3 regions of the Arthrobacter sp. 10N44_2 genome follow, and region 1 is predicted to be linked to each of the others. Evidence: riboswitches for the same ligand, from Rfam matches in the RefSeq annotation. Region 1 holds a riboswitch; each other region holds the start of a gene.
What was found. Region 1 has a riboswitch for cyclic di-AMP ahead of AC1DBX_RS12185 (NlpC/P60 family protein). Riboswitches for the same ligand answer to the same signal wherever they lie in the genome.

Region 1 (4,705 bases):
CACCGGACGTGGCCAGCGCCTCGGCCAGGGCACGGACCGCGCCGGCCGACCGGGGCATGTCACACGCCAGGACGAGGGTATAGGGCGCGGCTGCTGCGTGCCGGCTCGCGTGATCGGCGGCCAGGGCGGCCAGCCCCGCCGCGATGGCTGCGGCCGGACCCGCGAAGGGCGGCTCTTCCCGGCAGGTCAGGACGCCGCCGGGCAGGCCCCCGGGATCGGGGCCGACGACGACGGTGCGCCCCGCCGCGCCGGCGGCCCGCAGTGACCGCTCCAGGAGGGTGGCGCCGTCGTAGACCAGCCCGGATTTGGGCACGCCGCCGAGGCGTGAGGACCGCCCCCCGGCGAGAATGATGGCATCGAACTCCATCGTTTCAGCCTAGCGCGGCGCCAGCGGCCACCGAACAAGCCGTCACGTGCGCCGGCAGCGTCTTCACCGGCTGATCAATCAGCAAGGGGGCAGATCAGGCAGCCGATTCAGGCAGCAGGAACGGATCCCAGGCCGGCGTCGGCTTCTCGAGTTCCTTGATCTGCCAGATGGCACCCTTTGGCGGGCCCGGAACAAAACCGATCTTCCAGCCCATCTCCGCCGGCGTATGGTCGCTCTTGGCGTTGTTGCACCGCAGGCACGCCGCCACCAGATTCTCCCAGGAGTCGGCCCCGCCCCGCGATTTGGGCTGGATGTGGTCGATGGTGTGGGCAGCCTTGCCGCAGTACGCGCAGCGGTGGGCATCCCGGCGCAGCACGCCGCGGCGGCTCACCGCAGTCATCGTGTTGTACCTGGGCCGGATGTAGCGGTTCAGCAGGATCACGGACGGGCGGCCCAAAATGTCCTGGGGGCCGACCACGGGGTCGTCCCCTTCGGCCACCACGCTGGCCTTTCCGGTCAGGACAAGGACGAGCGCCCGGCGGAAGGTGATGACCGCCAGCGGTTCATATCCAGCATTCAGAACGAGAGTGCGCATCCGCATACCTCTTCACGGCCGCACCCGCCAGCGGCACGAGGGCCGGCTGCCCTCTGCATGGTCGGGCTATGGATCGACAACACAAGAGTAAACACTCAAGTGCCGGATCACCGAATATTTTTTCACCGGCGCGGTCCCCGGCGCGGAAAGTTCACTGCGCGGCAACGCAAAAGACCCCCGCCTGCAGGCGGGGGTCTTTTGGAATGCTGGGGTTCGTGCTTAGGCGCCGACGCGGATGAAGACCGGGCCGGAGCCGACGTTGACGCTGTACAGCGCGGTGGTGCCGCCGTTCCAGCCGCCGTGCACTGCCATGCCGTTGCCGACGTAGACCGCGATGTGAGCCATGCCCACGCCGCCGTTCTGGTAGTAAGCGAGGTCGCCCGGGCGTGCCTCGGCGGCGCTCACGGTGCGGCCCAGGGACAGGTAACCTGCCGGCCAGCCGTGGTAGTGGATGCCTGCCGCGGCCAGGGCGTTGGTGGCGAGGGCGGTGCAGTCCTGCGCCACGCCGATCTGTGCGTAGGCAGCGGCGGCGATGGTCGCGCCTGCGCCGCTTCCGATGCCGGCGGGGGCCTGGGCAGCGACGCCGCCGCTAACGCCAAGCTCGGTGCCGCCGGCGCGGGTGGCCGTGGCGTCCTGGACCTTGACGACGGGCTTGGGAGCCTCGACGACGGGAGCCGGCGTGGTGGTCACGGCGGGCTTCTCGTAGGAGATCGCGATGGTGGAAGCGGCCGAGATGGTGGCCGGAGCTGCGGACTGGACTTCCAGGGCCGAAGCGGAGGTGGATTCGCGCTGAACATTGGTTTCAGCAGCGTTGGCTGCGATTCCGCTGGTCAGGACCAGACCGGAAGCTGCGGCGATGACCGCAGCCTGACGGCCCACGCCGCCGGCGTTGTCGCCGACAGCCTTAGCAATAACAGCCAGCGAGTTGGTCTTGGTGACCTCGGCGCGGTGCCGTGCAACGTTTGCACGAGTAGTCATTAAGTTCTCTCTTTCGTGATCCTTGGACCGCGCGCTTTCGGGCGCGGACTGAGGACGCTCCGGCATCTTGGGGGTACGCCGGATCGCCCCGAAATGGGTTACTTAGCGAAGGGTGTACTGCGAAGACGCGCCAAAAGCGGAAACTGCATGCTGTCCGGGCTCGCTAGAGATTGAGCCTGCGGAACGTGATCCAATCCGGGCGCCGGCAAGGGCGGCACGTGATGTGGATTCCAGCGGGCTCGACAGAGCCTCGCCGGTGCGCATGCGCGCAGAATTGTGGCGTGAAGACACGAAAGTAGCCTCTCCCAATGCCTACGAGGTGAGCTGTCGGATTCGGATGGGAGTCACCCGGCCGCGCTGCTTCCTGGGAAGCTTTGCGACTTAACCCCAAGGCCTTCTTTCGAAGGCCAAAATTGGTTCCCCCGCCCCTGCCAGACGATGTAATGCGAACGGACCTTGAGCGGTGGCAGAGCTAGGCAATCCACTCAAGAGCGCCAACTTCGGAAAAGTTGGCGTGCTTCAAACCCTACAGCAGTCCGGATCCAATGTCACATTCAGATCACGGCGTGTCACAGGAAGTTGAGAGCAGCCCATCGTCTTTTCAGAGCCAGCCGAGCGGGTCAACGACATCGCCGTTGACCATCACTTCAAAGTGGAGGTGGCAGCCCGTGGAGGCGCCGGTGGTTCCGCTCATGGCGACGACGTCACCGCGGGAAACCTTCTGGCCGACCTTGACCGAGGCCGAGGACAGGTGGTTGTACGTGGTCTCCAGGCCGTTGCCGTGATCGATGACCACGCGGTTCCCCCCGCCGAAGGGATGCCAGCCGTTGAAGGTCACGGTGCCGCTGGCGGCCGCGTGGACCGCCGTGCCGCACTGGGCGGCGAAATCCTGGCCGCGGTGGAACTCCCCCGCGCCCCCGGTAATGGGGCTGACACGGTAGCCGAAGGGCGAGGCCGTGACCAGCTGGTCGAGCGGCGCACCCAGGGTGCCGGCCGATGCCGCGCGGGTGATGGTGCCCACAGACTGGGCGCTCAGCAGCTGCTTGAGTTTCCCGTCCGGATCGCCCTTCGTGGTGACGGCCGTGCGGTTGAAGTCGACTTTGGCGGCGGCGGCAGCGGTGACATCCGGCTGCACGGCAGCGGAGAGCGCGCCGGACCCGCCCGGATTCGAAGCCATCACCGGGCTCGTGACGGGGACCGTCACGGTCAGAACCAGACCAGTTGCGGCCAGGGCGATCCCGGCCTTCTGCCCGACCCCGCTGGCCGCGGCAAAGTCCGTGACCTGGCGGAACGGACTGCGACGGCGACGGCGTTCATCCCGGTGCACGTCCCGCGGGCGTTCGGCCGTGTGTGCGACGACGGGACGCGGCTCCGGAGCGGGACCGGTCGCGCGGCGACGGCCCCTGGAGGTCTGGGTGGTCAAGAACGGTTCCTCTCTGGATGGCCTGCGAAGTTAGCTGTCGGATTCGGGTCAGAGAGATCAAAGACCCGGTCCGCCGTTGCAAGCAGCCACGCACAGATGCATCCCCAGGGGATCCTTCGGTGGAAGCTGCTTGCCGCTGACGGACTTCACCCCAAGGCTGCCGAAGTAGCAGCCGAAAGTGGTTCCCCCGCCCCTGCCAGGAGGTAGTTCTGCGACTGATCCGCTGGCAGGGCTCGGCTTCGGATCAGGTAACGCTTTGGTATCGGTACTGGGCACTAACTATAGGCGATTAAGCCGCCCGGTAATAAATCCGTAACCGCAATTGTGGACAACTCATGGGTCGTCCCATGACCGGCGCGTAGTGGCTGGTCAGGCGACTGTTACAAAGACGTGCGCGGCAACCTCCGGCGGCAGCTCCAGGGCACCTTCGATATCGGGGACGCGGACCGAGATGTACTCCCCCACCCGCTCCAGCGAGACAAGCGCGCCAGGCCTGATTCCGCCCTCGTCGAGCTGGGCCAGAAGCTCCGGCTCCACCTGGATCGGCTCCGCGAGCCGGTTGACCGTAACCCGGGAAGTTACCCCGTAGCCGGCCATGGCCTCCAGCAGGTTCACAGGCCTGTCCACGGGGGCGCCATTGGGCACGCCGCCAAGATCCGCAAGCCCCGGAATAGGGTTTCCGTAGGGCGAGACCGTCGGGTGGTTGAGCATCTCGAAGATTCTTCGCTCGACGCGTTCGCTCATGACATGTTCCCAGCGGCACGCTTCCTCGTGGACGTAGGCCCAGTCGAGCCCGATCACGTCCGCGAGGAGGCGTTCGGCCAGACGGTGCTTGCGCATGACACCGATTGCACGTTTCCGTCCGGTTTCCGTCAGTTCAAGGTGCCGGTCGCCGGAAACGACCACCAGCCCGTCGCGCTCCATCCGGCCGATCGTCTGGGACACAGTGGGGCCGGAGTGGCGGAGCCGTTCGGCGATGCGGGCGCGGAGGGCAACGATGTTTTCTTCTTCAAGTTCCAGAATGGTCCGAAGATACATCTCCGTGGTATCGATCAGATCCGTCATTCAGCTCAGCTCCTCGAGCGCAGTCCTAGCGTCATTCCCACCGTACCGCGTGCGGGCTGCATGCAGGATGCGCCCAGGCGGGAACCGCCGTACGTTCGCATGCCAGCCTAGCCTATTTTGAATTACTCCGGATAATCTTTCGATCGACCTGGAGCTATTGTCCCAGCCCCAGCCGGCCGGCCGTCCCCGGCGTCTCAATGACCGGACTATGACAGGCCTCTTTCCGTATCGCCGGGAGCTGTCAGGCAAAATAAGACCGGCAGAATAAAACAGGCAG
Region 2 (4,705 bases), on a different contig from region 1:
GACTGGCGGCCGGCGGCGACGACTATGTCACCAAGCCGTTCAGCATGGAAGAGGTGCTGCTGCGCCTGCACCGGCTGGTCCAGCGCTCCGGAGTGGCTGCCATGGACACCGCCGAACTCGTAGTGGGAGACCTCGTGCTCAACGTCGACACCCGCGAAGTCACCCGGGCCGGTGAGGAAATGCACCTGACCGCCACGCAGTTCGAGCTGCTGCGCTACCTCATGGAAAACCCGAAGCGGGTCATCAGCAAGGCCCAGATCCTGGACCGTGTCTGGGACTACGACTTCGGCGGCCAGGCGAACATCGTGGAACTGTACATTTCCTACCTCCGCAAGAAGGTCGACGCCAACCACGCTCCGATGATCCACACGGTGCGCGGAGCCGGGTACGTCCTGAAACCGGCGGACTGATCCGTGCCCTCACTTTCCGGCATGACCCGCGTCCCCGGACGCGACTGGCGCAACCCGTCGACGTGGCATTTGCGCACCCGGCTGGTCCTGGTCGCCATGGCGCTGCTCGTGGCCATCTGCGGCGCTGTGGGCTTGTTCAGCTACGCCTCCATGGACCTCTTCCTCACCCGGCAGCTCGACACCCAGCTGGACCAGGCCTCGCACCGTTCGAGCGAGTTCGGCCGGCCCTCCTCCGACGATTCGGGCAGGCGCCCCGACCCCCTCGAAGCCCGGGGACAGGGCGTCGGGACGCTTAACGCACGGATAGTGGACGGCGAAGTCAGCAGGGCCGGGTTCCTGGCCGGGGACGGCGCGGTCAAGAGCCTCTCCCCCGCCGACAACAAGGTTCTCCTGGCCCTCACCCCGAGCGGCGTGTCCGTGGACCGCAGCCTTTCGGCCGGCGCCTACCGGCTCACGGCGGCGCGAACACCGTACGGTGACGTGATTGTGACCGGACTCCCGCTGGCAGAAAAACAAAGCACCCTGGCCTCCCTGGTCTGGACCATGGTGGTGGTGTCCGCAGGCGGGCTCGTGCTGATCGGGCTCGCCGGCACGGCCCTGATCCGGCGGACCATGAAGCCGCTGGAACAGCTCTCCGAGGTTGCCACTAAGGTCTCCCGTCTCCCGCTGGACGCCGGCGAGGTGGCGCTCGGGGTCCGCGTCCCGACGTCGGCGGCCCATCCCGGAACGGAAGTGGGCAGCGTGGGCTACGCGCTGAACAAGATGCTGGACAACGTCTCCAACGCTCTCGAGGCGCGGCAGGAGAGCGAGATGAAGGTCCGGCAGTTCGTCGCCGACGCCTCGCACGAACTCCGCACCCCGCTGACGGCCATCCGCGGCTACACGGAGCTGATGCGGATGACCGAGCATTTCACCCCCGACGGCGAGAGGTCCCTCGCCCGTGTGCAAAGCCAGTCCGAGCGGATGACCACGCTCGTGGAGGACCTGCTGCTGCTGGCGCGCCTGGACGAGGGACAGCCGCTCAAAATCTCCGACGTCGACCTCACCCAACTGGCCATCGAGACGGTCAGCGATGAGAAAGTCATGGCCCCGGACCGCATCTGGCAGCTGGAACTTCCGGACGAGCCCGTGGTGGTGCGCGGTGATGCGACCCAGCTTCACCAGGTCCTCGCCAACCTGCTGTCCAATGCGCGCAAGCACACGGAACCCGGGACCAAGGTGGTCACGGGCGTCATGCGCTCGGCTGACGGCAGTGCCGTGGTCACCGTGACAGACAATGGCAGCGGCATCGCCCCGGAATTTATCGGCCGGGTCTTCGCCCGCTTCACCCGGGCCGACGCCTCGCGCACCAATCCGGCGTCGAACCCCGCAGCCGTCCCCGCCGATTCTGCCGTCGCGACGGCCAGGGTCGGGTCCGGGGCTCCCGCACGCTCGTCCTCCGGCGCCGTTTCCGGCAGCCGCGGAGGTCACGGCACGGCGACCGCCGCGCCGACGTCCGAGGGCACCAGCGGGTTGGGCCTGTCCATTGTCCAGTCGATCGTGGAGGCCCACGGAGGAACAGTCGAGGTCACGTCCCGGCCGGGCCGCACGGAGTTCGCCGTGCGGCTGCCCGCCTCGCCGCCGCCGGCGTAACCGGAACGGCCGCCGCCGGCGCAAACGACCCGGACGGTCGACCGGCGAGCCCGGCGCAACCCGACACCCCGGCACTGTGACTCCTGTTACCAAAATGTGACTTAAGCGGCCGGGTCCTGTAGCGTCGTTAGCGTGCGCCGCCATCGGTGCCGCATATCCGGACGGACGCCAAACTCTGCCGCTTCCCGGATTCCGCTGGACCAGGCAGAGGCGGGGGACCCAGAGTTCCCGGGCAATCTGCTTTCATGCGCCCTCGGGGTGAAGCCGACACGTGATGTTCCGTGCGGCCGGATGACCTCATCCGAACCCGACAGCTAACTCCGCCGGCGTTGAGAGGCCACCATGACTGAATTCCAGGTACAAACACGCCCTGACGGCGGTTCGCATTCCCGCTCAGTTGGCGCCGCCAAGTCGCGCCACCGCGCCGAACCGGTCAAGCAGGCATCCGCCCTGTCGAGGTTCGCCGCCGGGCTCGGTGTAACCGGCCGCCGTGCCGCCGTCGTCACCGCCGCTTGCGCGCTGCTGCTGGGTGGCGGCGCCGCCAGCCAGGCGGCAGAGCCGGGCGCCCACACGGCGAATGTTGCGAGCCAGACGGCCACGATCGCCGACCCGCTGGCCAAGCTCAACTTCGAGCGGGTCCAGGTGGCTGGGCCGACCGCTCCAGCGGAAAAGAACGTGGCTCCCCAGATCTCGGAGGTTAAGGCAGCCGAAGCGCTGATCCACGCCCCCGCTGCTGCCGCGCCGGCAGCCGCGGCAGCACCCGCTCCGGCCCCCGCGGCAGCCCCTGCACCTGCTCCGGTTCCCGCGGCAGCTCCCGCTCCGGCAGCCGCTCCGGTCCCCGCAGCCGCTCCGGCCCCCGCGCCGGTCGCAGTCGACGACCCCGCCGGCGCGCAGGCCTACGCCGCGTCCCAGCTGGGAAGCTATGGCTGGGCACCCGGCCAGATGCAGTGCCTGCACAAGCTGTGGACCAAGGAATCCGACTGGAAGACCACCGCCACGAACGCCAGCAGCGGCGCCTACGGCGTGGTCCAGTCCCTGCCCGCCTCGAAGATGGCGAGCGCCGGCGCCGATTACATGACCAACTACCGGACCCAGATCAACTGGGGCCTGAACTACGTCAAGTCGCGCTACGGTTCCCCCTGCGGCGCCCTGAACTTCCACTACGCACACAACTGGTACTAAACCGGCACTAGCCGCCCCCGCCCTGGAGGCCCCGGATCCGCATGGATCCGGGGCCTCTTTGCGTCTCCACGGCCGGACCGGCCCCGGCGGCCCGGACTTCCACAGCCCCCGCACAGCTTGACCCTAAAGCCCTCATATGGGCCGCCGGGAAAGTTGAGCCATGACATTCACAGACCAGGCCACAGGAACCCTGCCCCGCTCCACGGCGACGCCGGCCGGCCCGGCGGCCCCAGGGGCACCCTCGGGGCTTGCACTGGCCGACGCACCCGTCCCGGGCCCGATCGCCGGGGCCCTGACCGGCCCCGGCGGCCGGCGCACGGCCATTGATACGCGCGCCAGCACGCCCCTGCTGGACGTCACCATCCCGGTCTTTAACGAGGAACGGGACCTCGAGGCCTGCCTGCGCCGGCTCCACGCGTACCTGCTCGGCGCCTTCCCGCATTCCTTCCGGATCACCGTGGCGGACAACGCCAGCACCGACGGAACGCTCAAGGCCGCGGAACGGGTAGCCCGCGAGCTGCGCGAAGTGACGGTGGTCCATATGGCAGAAAAGGGCCGCGGAAACGCACTCCGCAAGGTGTGGCTGGCCTCGCCGTCGCCGGTCCTGGCGTACATGGATGTGGATCTTTCCACTGATCTGGCGGCCCTCGGCCCGCTCCTTGCCCCGCTCATTTCCGGGCACTCCGACCTGGCGATCGGGACACGGCTGACCCGCAACTCCCGCGTGGTCCGCGGACCCAAACGGGAATTCATCTCGCGCAGCTACAACTTCCTGCTCCAGGCCCTCATGGGCGCCCACTTCAGTGACGCGCAGTGCGGCTTCAAGGCGATCCGGGCGGACGTGGCCCGGCAACTGCTTCCCCACACGCTGGACAACGCCTGGTTCTTCGACACCGAGCTGCTGGTTCTGGCAGAAAAGTGCGGCCTGCGCGTCCACGAAGTCCCGGTGGACTGGACCGACGACCCGGATTCCAGCGTGGACATCGTCCAGACGGCCCTCGCGGACTTGCGCGGCATGGCACGGTTGAGCCGGGACCTGGTCTCGGGCCGGATCCCGGTTCCCGACCTGCGCGCGGCCCTGGCCCGCGGACCGCTGCCGGCCGCCTCGCGGGCACAGGAACAAAGCCCCGGCGGAAGCCTCTTCGGACAGCTCGTCCGCTTCGGCAGCATCGGGGTGGCCTCCACCCTGGCCTACCTGGCGATTTTCCTGCTCTGCCGCGGGTTCATGGACCCGCAGCTGGCAAACTTCCTCGCCTTGCTCACCACCGCCGTGGCCAACACTGCGGCCAACCGGCGCTTCACGTTCGGCATCCAGGGCGGCAGCCAGGCGGCTCGCCACCATTTTGAGGGGCTGCTGGTCTTCGGCATCGGGCTGGCCCTGACCTCGGGCGCACTCGCCCTCGTTCACGCCGCGTCGGGAGCGGCCCCGGACCGCTGGCTTGAACTGCTCACGGTCACCGCCGCCAACCTGGCCGCCACGG
Region 3 (4,705 bases), on a different contig from region 1:
GAGTCAGCGATGCACCCAGCCACACGAAGAAGAGCGGACCCAGGAAGCCGTCGCTGAGCGCGAACAGTTGCCGGGCCAGCCGCCGCGGTTCGCCGACCGCAGCCATCACCAGGCCGAAAGAAAAGCCTGCCATCATCACAGACACATTGCTCCACGTCGCGACACCGGCCAGGGTGAAGAGCACGGCCAGCTGGATCCGTAGCTCCAGGGCAAACTTGCGGCTTTCCGAGAGCCGGTGCACGCGCCGACGGATTCCCTGGCGCTCCAGCCAGCGCAAGCCGACAAAGAGCACTACCGCGCACCCGGTCACCGCGAGGACACCCAGCGCCGCCTGGACTGCGTGGGGCGGATCCACCAGGAGCGGCAACGCCACAATGCAGGCTGTGTCGGCTATTGCCACCTGCGCTGTCATAGCGACGACATCTGGCCCGCCGAGGCGCAGGGAATCGACGATTGGAAGCACCAGGGCGGCCGACGAGGAGGCCAGCAGCACGACGTAGAGGGGAGCATGTCCAGTCCCGAACAGCAGTCCGATGCTGGTTCCGATCGCCACCGCTGCCGCTGCGGCCACCATCGCCCGGCGGGAGCCTTTGCCGAGGGCGCCACGGATGTGCGGATCCCGCACGGGAACGTGGGTGCCTGCCACGAACATCATCAGCGCAAACCCGATATTGGCCAGCAGGGTGAACGTCGGGTCCGCGGGGTCCACCAGGGCCAGGCCTGAGCGCCCGATCGCGATGCCGGCCAGCAGCTCACCCAGCATGACAGGCAAGTGCCAGCGCGCCGGCAGGGCCAGCAGGGGTCCAGCCAAGGCGATGACGGCGATCAGCGCCAGCGACAGGAAGGTCACGGTTCGCGGCGGCCGGCCGGCGTCGGGCCTGACCGCCGTTCCACCACCGCATAGGCCTTGCCGTCCAGGAAAGCCCAGTCGTTGACAACCATGTACCCGAGCGCGTCCACCCGGTCATTGAGGATGTGCTCGTCGAAACCCCCGTCGCGCGGTTCCGCGTCCCATGTGCTCACGTGGACGTCCCCGCCGTCGAGGATCAGCAGCTCGGTGTTGACGTCGAAATCCTCTTGGGGCTGAGTGCTCAACTGGCAGATGGCGACACAATGGCTGTTCATTTTCGGGCCTCCGCTTCCGGTGGTGCTGATGGCATCATCCTATGTTCGGAAACGGCGCCGCCCTATGGGCAAATTGCGGCCCGGCATCACGGCTCCGTTACCTGAATGTGACTTTCGGGTGCGGTTCGCGCTACGGTTGATGAGTGCCTGTTGTCTCCGATACGGGCGCTCCCCAGCCGATTGCCTAACTCTGCCGCGGCCCGGGGGTAACTCGCATCAACGTCCGGCAGAGACGGGGAAACCACTTTTGATCTGCTGATATGCAGGTCTTGGGGTGAAGCCGCACAGTGCCCGCAACGACGGGCCCGGGAGTGCGGCCGGGTGCCTCCCATCCGAATCCGACAGCTCACCTCGCAGGCATTGGGAGAGGCTACATTTTTCATGACTTCAGTCAATACTTTTGCGCGCCATGCCGCCGTCCTCGCCGCCGCATCCGGCCTGGTCCTGACCAGCGGAATGGCCGCCAACGCCGCCACCGCCCCCGTGCAGCGTGACTCTGCTCCGGCGTCGAACGTCGACGTCACCGGACAGGTCAGTGCCCCCGTCAGCGCCGATTCAAGCGTCAAGATCAGCTTCGAGCGCCCCGCAGTGGATTCTGTTGCCGCGCCGGTCATCGAACAGCCCGTCGCACCGGCTCCGGCTCCCGCTGCAGCCCCGGCGGCAGCGCCCAAGGCTCCGGCCAAGCCGGTCATCCAGGTGCAGGCCGCTCCGGCAGCAGCTCCGGCTGCAGCGCCGGCTGCAGCGCCGGCCGCGGGCGGACGCAACGCCATCATGCTCTCGGCCGCCTACAGCCAGGTGGGCATCACCCAGGACTGCACCGCCATGGTGGAAAAGGCCCTTGGCGCCGCGGGTAAGCCCGTTGGCGACATCGGTCCCCGCGCGTTCCTTGGCCTTGGAACCGTTGTGGCGACGCCGCAGCCCGGTGACATGGTGGTCCAGTCCGGCCACGTCGGCATCTACGCCGGCAACGGCCAGGTGGTCAGTGGCGGCATGAACGGCAAGAACCAGACCATGGTCCACCCGCTGTCCTGGCTCACCGCGACCGGCGGCGTGACGTTCGTCCGCGCCTAAGCCGCACGGCCCCGACCCGGGGCCAGACAGTCCGGAAAGACCGGCGCTCGAGTTCCCTTGGGGGCAACTCGACCGCCGGTCTTTCCTGTCTTCGCATTCGGGAGTCCGGGATCCCGACGGCATATCTTTCCCCGGCGGATGGACCTCAGGGATTCCCGCTGCCCATGAGCGGAAGCGTCAACTTCATGACGGTTCCCTCGTCGCCCGTCGCGGCCACTTCGACGCTGCCCCCGGCCGCGACAGCAATCTCCCGGACCAGGGCCAGGCCGATGCCAAAGCTCCGCTGTCCCTGTGAGGTGCCGGTGCCGGCCGTCCGCACGAACCGGTCAAAGATCCGGGCCTGATCGACGCCGGTGATTCCGGTCCCGGAGTCCGCCACCGTGATCACGGCGCGCTTCTGCTCGATTGAGGTCGTGATGGACACGCGGCCGCCCGGAGGCGTGTGGGCCAGCGCGTTGTCCGCCAGGGCCAGCACGGCACGCCGCAGCGCATTCTTCTCGATCCGGGCCAGCGGCCGGGCATCGGCAGAGAATTCCAGACGCACCTGGCGCTGCTCTGCCACCTGCTGGAGGCTGCCGGCGACGCTGGCGGCAGCGTCGGCGAGGTCGGCAGGGGGCGCGGAACGGTCCGGGGCCTCCGCGGTTGCCGCGAGGAGCAGTTCGTTGACAATCCCTGTCAGCGTCGCGGCGTCCTCCCGGATCCGGGCCAGGTCGTGGCTTTGCCTGGAGCCGGGCACAGTGTTGCGCTGGGCCAGCTGGATCCTGGTGTCCAGGATGGTCAATGGCGTGCGCAATTCGTGGCTGGCGTCCTGGACAAAACGCCGCTCCCTTGCCAGGGCATCACTGAGGGGACGAATCGCGCTGCGCGCACTGAGCCACCCGACGATTCCGGCCAGCAGGATTCCCGCCACCCCGGCGATGATCATGGCTTCGAGGACGTCCTTGGAATCCAGGTAGGTGTAGGCCGTCCCGGCCCCCGCCGTGCCCGGCACTTCAGGATGGGCCAGTTGGTTCGTGAGGTATAGCGCCGTGGCGGCGAGCAGCCCGAGAACCATGACCGCGCACGCAGCACTGATCCGCACCGCGACCTTGAGGGAAGCCTTGCGCAGGATGGAGTGGTCCGGATTTCCGCCGGCCGGCCGTCCGTCACTCATGGGCTTCGCCGATCTGGTATCCGAGGCCGTGCACCGTGCGGATCACTGCTTTGGAGATCTTCCGGCGCAGGTGATGAACATAGGTATCGATCACGCCGGGCTGTTCCGAGGCGTGGAAGCACGCCGCGAGGAGCTCATCCCGGGTGAAGACGCGGTCCGGTTCCGCGGCCAGGGCAGCCAGCAGCTGGCCTTCCTTTGCGGTCAGTGACACCGTTTGCCCGTAGACGGAACGGACGGAGCGCTGCGTTGGATCCAGTTCCCAGTCCCCGATCGCCACCGGTGCCGGGGCCGGGGGAGTGAAAGTCCGCGTCAGTGCGCGCAGGCGTGCTGCCAGTTCGCCGGCGTCGAACGGCTTGGTCACGTAATCGTTGGCGCCGGCGTCCAGGCCCCTGACTTTTTCGTCGGCATCGCCCAGCGCGGTCAGGATCAGGATGGGCGTGGCAATGCCTTTCGAGCGCAAAGCCGTAATGAGGGCGATGCCGTCCATGCCGGGCAGCCCGCGGTCCACCACCATGATGTCCCAGCTCCCGGTCAGCCCCTGGTGGAGGCCGTCGCGGCCGTTGGTGACCAACTGGACCCGGTAGTCCGGGTCCAGGAGCTCGGCGATGAGCGGTCCCAGGACGGCGTCGTCCTCGACGAGCAGCAGGGACGGAAGGTCAGCGGAGGTCATGTCAGCTATTCTTCCGCGGCCATTTCCTCAGTCCGCAGTCCGGCCCCGGGTTCTTCTGCCGTGTCGCCGGCGGCTTTGTCTGCGGTTGCGGCTGCGCCGCGGGAGTTCCGGCGGCGTTTGAGGAGCTGCACCACCCCCGGCACGACGGAGACGAGCACCATGGCCACGACGATGGCGTCGATGTTCCTGGCGATGATGTCAAAGTGCCCCAGCCAGGTGCCAAGCATCGTCACGGAGGCTGCCCACGCGACGGCGCCGGTGATATTCCACAGGGTGAAGGATTTGTAGTCATAGCGCGCGGTCCCGGCGGTCAGCGGAGCAAACGTCCGGACCATGGGGACGAAGCGGGCCAGCACGACGGCGGCCCCGCCGTGGCGGCGGAAGAAGTCCTCCGTGGTGGTCAGGTGCGCTGTCTTCAGGATCCGGGCGTCGTCCTTGAACCATCGCCGGCCAAATTTCCGTCCGAGCATGTAACCGACCTGGTCCCCGGCGACCGCGGCCGCGGTGACGACGCCGATCAGCACGGGCAACGTCAGTTGCAGCTGCTGGTGCAGAAGTCCTGCTGTGAACAACAGGGAGTCGCCGGGCAGGAAGGGAAAGAGCACGCCCGATTCGATGAAGACCATCACCGCGATCACACCCAGGGCGGCCGGGCCCAACCCGGCGAGCAGGCTTGCGGGGTCCAG

Region 2: another riboswitch for cyclic di-AMP. It lies ahead of AC1DBX_RS06295 (aggregation-promoting factor C-terminal-like domain-containing protein); the one in region 1 lies ahead of AC1DBX_RS12185 (NlpC/P60 family protein).
Region 3: another riboswitch for cyclic di-AMP. It lies ahead of AC1DBX_RS00890 (hypothetical protein); the one in region 1 lies ahead of AC1DBX_RS12185 (NlpC/P60 family protein).

What each region holds. Positions count from the first base shown of each region.
Region 1 covers NZ_JBFTHT010000010.1:22,332-27,036, reverse strand. Annotated here, with positions in the region: gene mobA (molybdenum cofactor guanylyltransferase) at 1-367, opposite strand, end outside; gene AC1DBX_RS12190 (HNH endonuclease) at 462-962, opposite strand; gene AC1DBX_RS12185 (NlpC/P60 family protein) at 1,182-1,940, opposite strand; cyclic di-AMP (ydaO/yuaA leader) riboswitch at 2,236-2,405, opposite strand; gene AC1DBX_RS12180 (M23 family metallopeptidase) at 2,542-3,363, opposite strand; cyclic di-AMP (ydaO/yuaA leader) riboswitch at 3,368-3,582, opposite strand; gene AC1DBX_RS12175 (iron-dependent transcriptional repressor DtxR) at 3,733-4,428, opposite strand.
Region 2 covers NZ_JBFTHT010000004.1:58,152-62,856, forward strand. Annotated here, with positions in the region: gene AC1DBX_RS06285 (response regulator transcription factor) at 1-410, shown strand, start outside; gene AC1DBX_RS06290 (sensor histidine kinase) at 432-2,042, shown strand; cyclic di-AMP (ydaO/yuaA leader) riboswitch at 2,226-2,385, shown strand; gene AC1DBX_RS06295 (aggregation-promoting factor C-terminal-like domain-containing protein) at 2,385-3,224, shown strand; gene AC1DBX_RS06300 (bifunctional glycosyltransferase family 2/GtrA family protein) at 3,385-4,705, shown strand, end outside.
Region 3 covers NZ_JBFTHT010000001.1:181,706-186,410, forward strand. Annotated here, with positions in the region: gene AC1DBX_RS00880 (cation:proton antiporter) at 1-850, opposite strand, end outside; gene AC1DBX_RS00885 (hypothetical protein) at 847-1,095, opposite strand; cyclic di-AMP (ydaO/yuaA leader) riboswitch at 1,297-1,499, shown strand; gene AC1DBX_RS00890 (hypothetical protein) at 1,507-2,196, shown strand; gene AC1DBX_RS00895 (sensor histidine kinase) at 2,342-3,349, opposite strand; gene AC1DBX_RS00900 (response regulator transcription factor) at 3,342-4,019, opposite strand; gene AC1DBX_RS00905 (DedA family protein) at 4,025-4,705, opposite strand, start outside.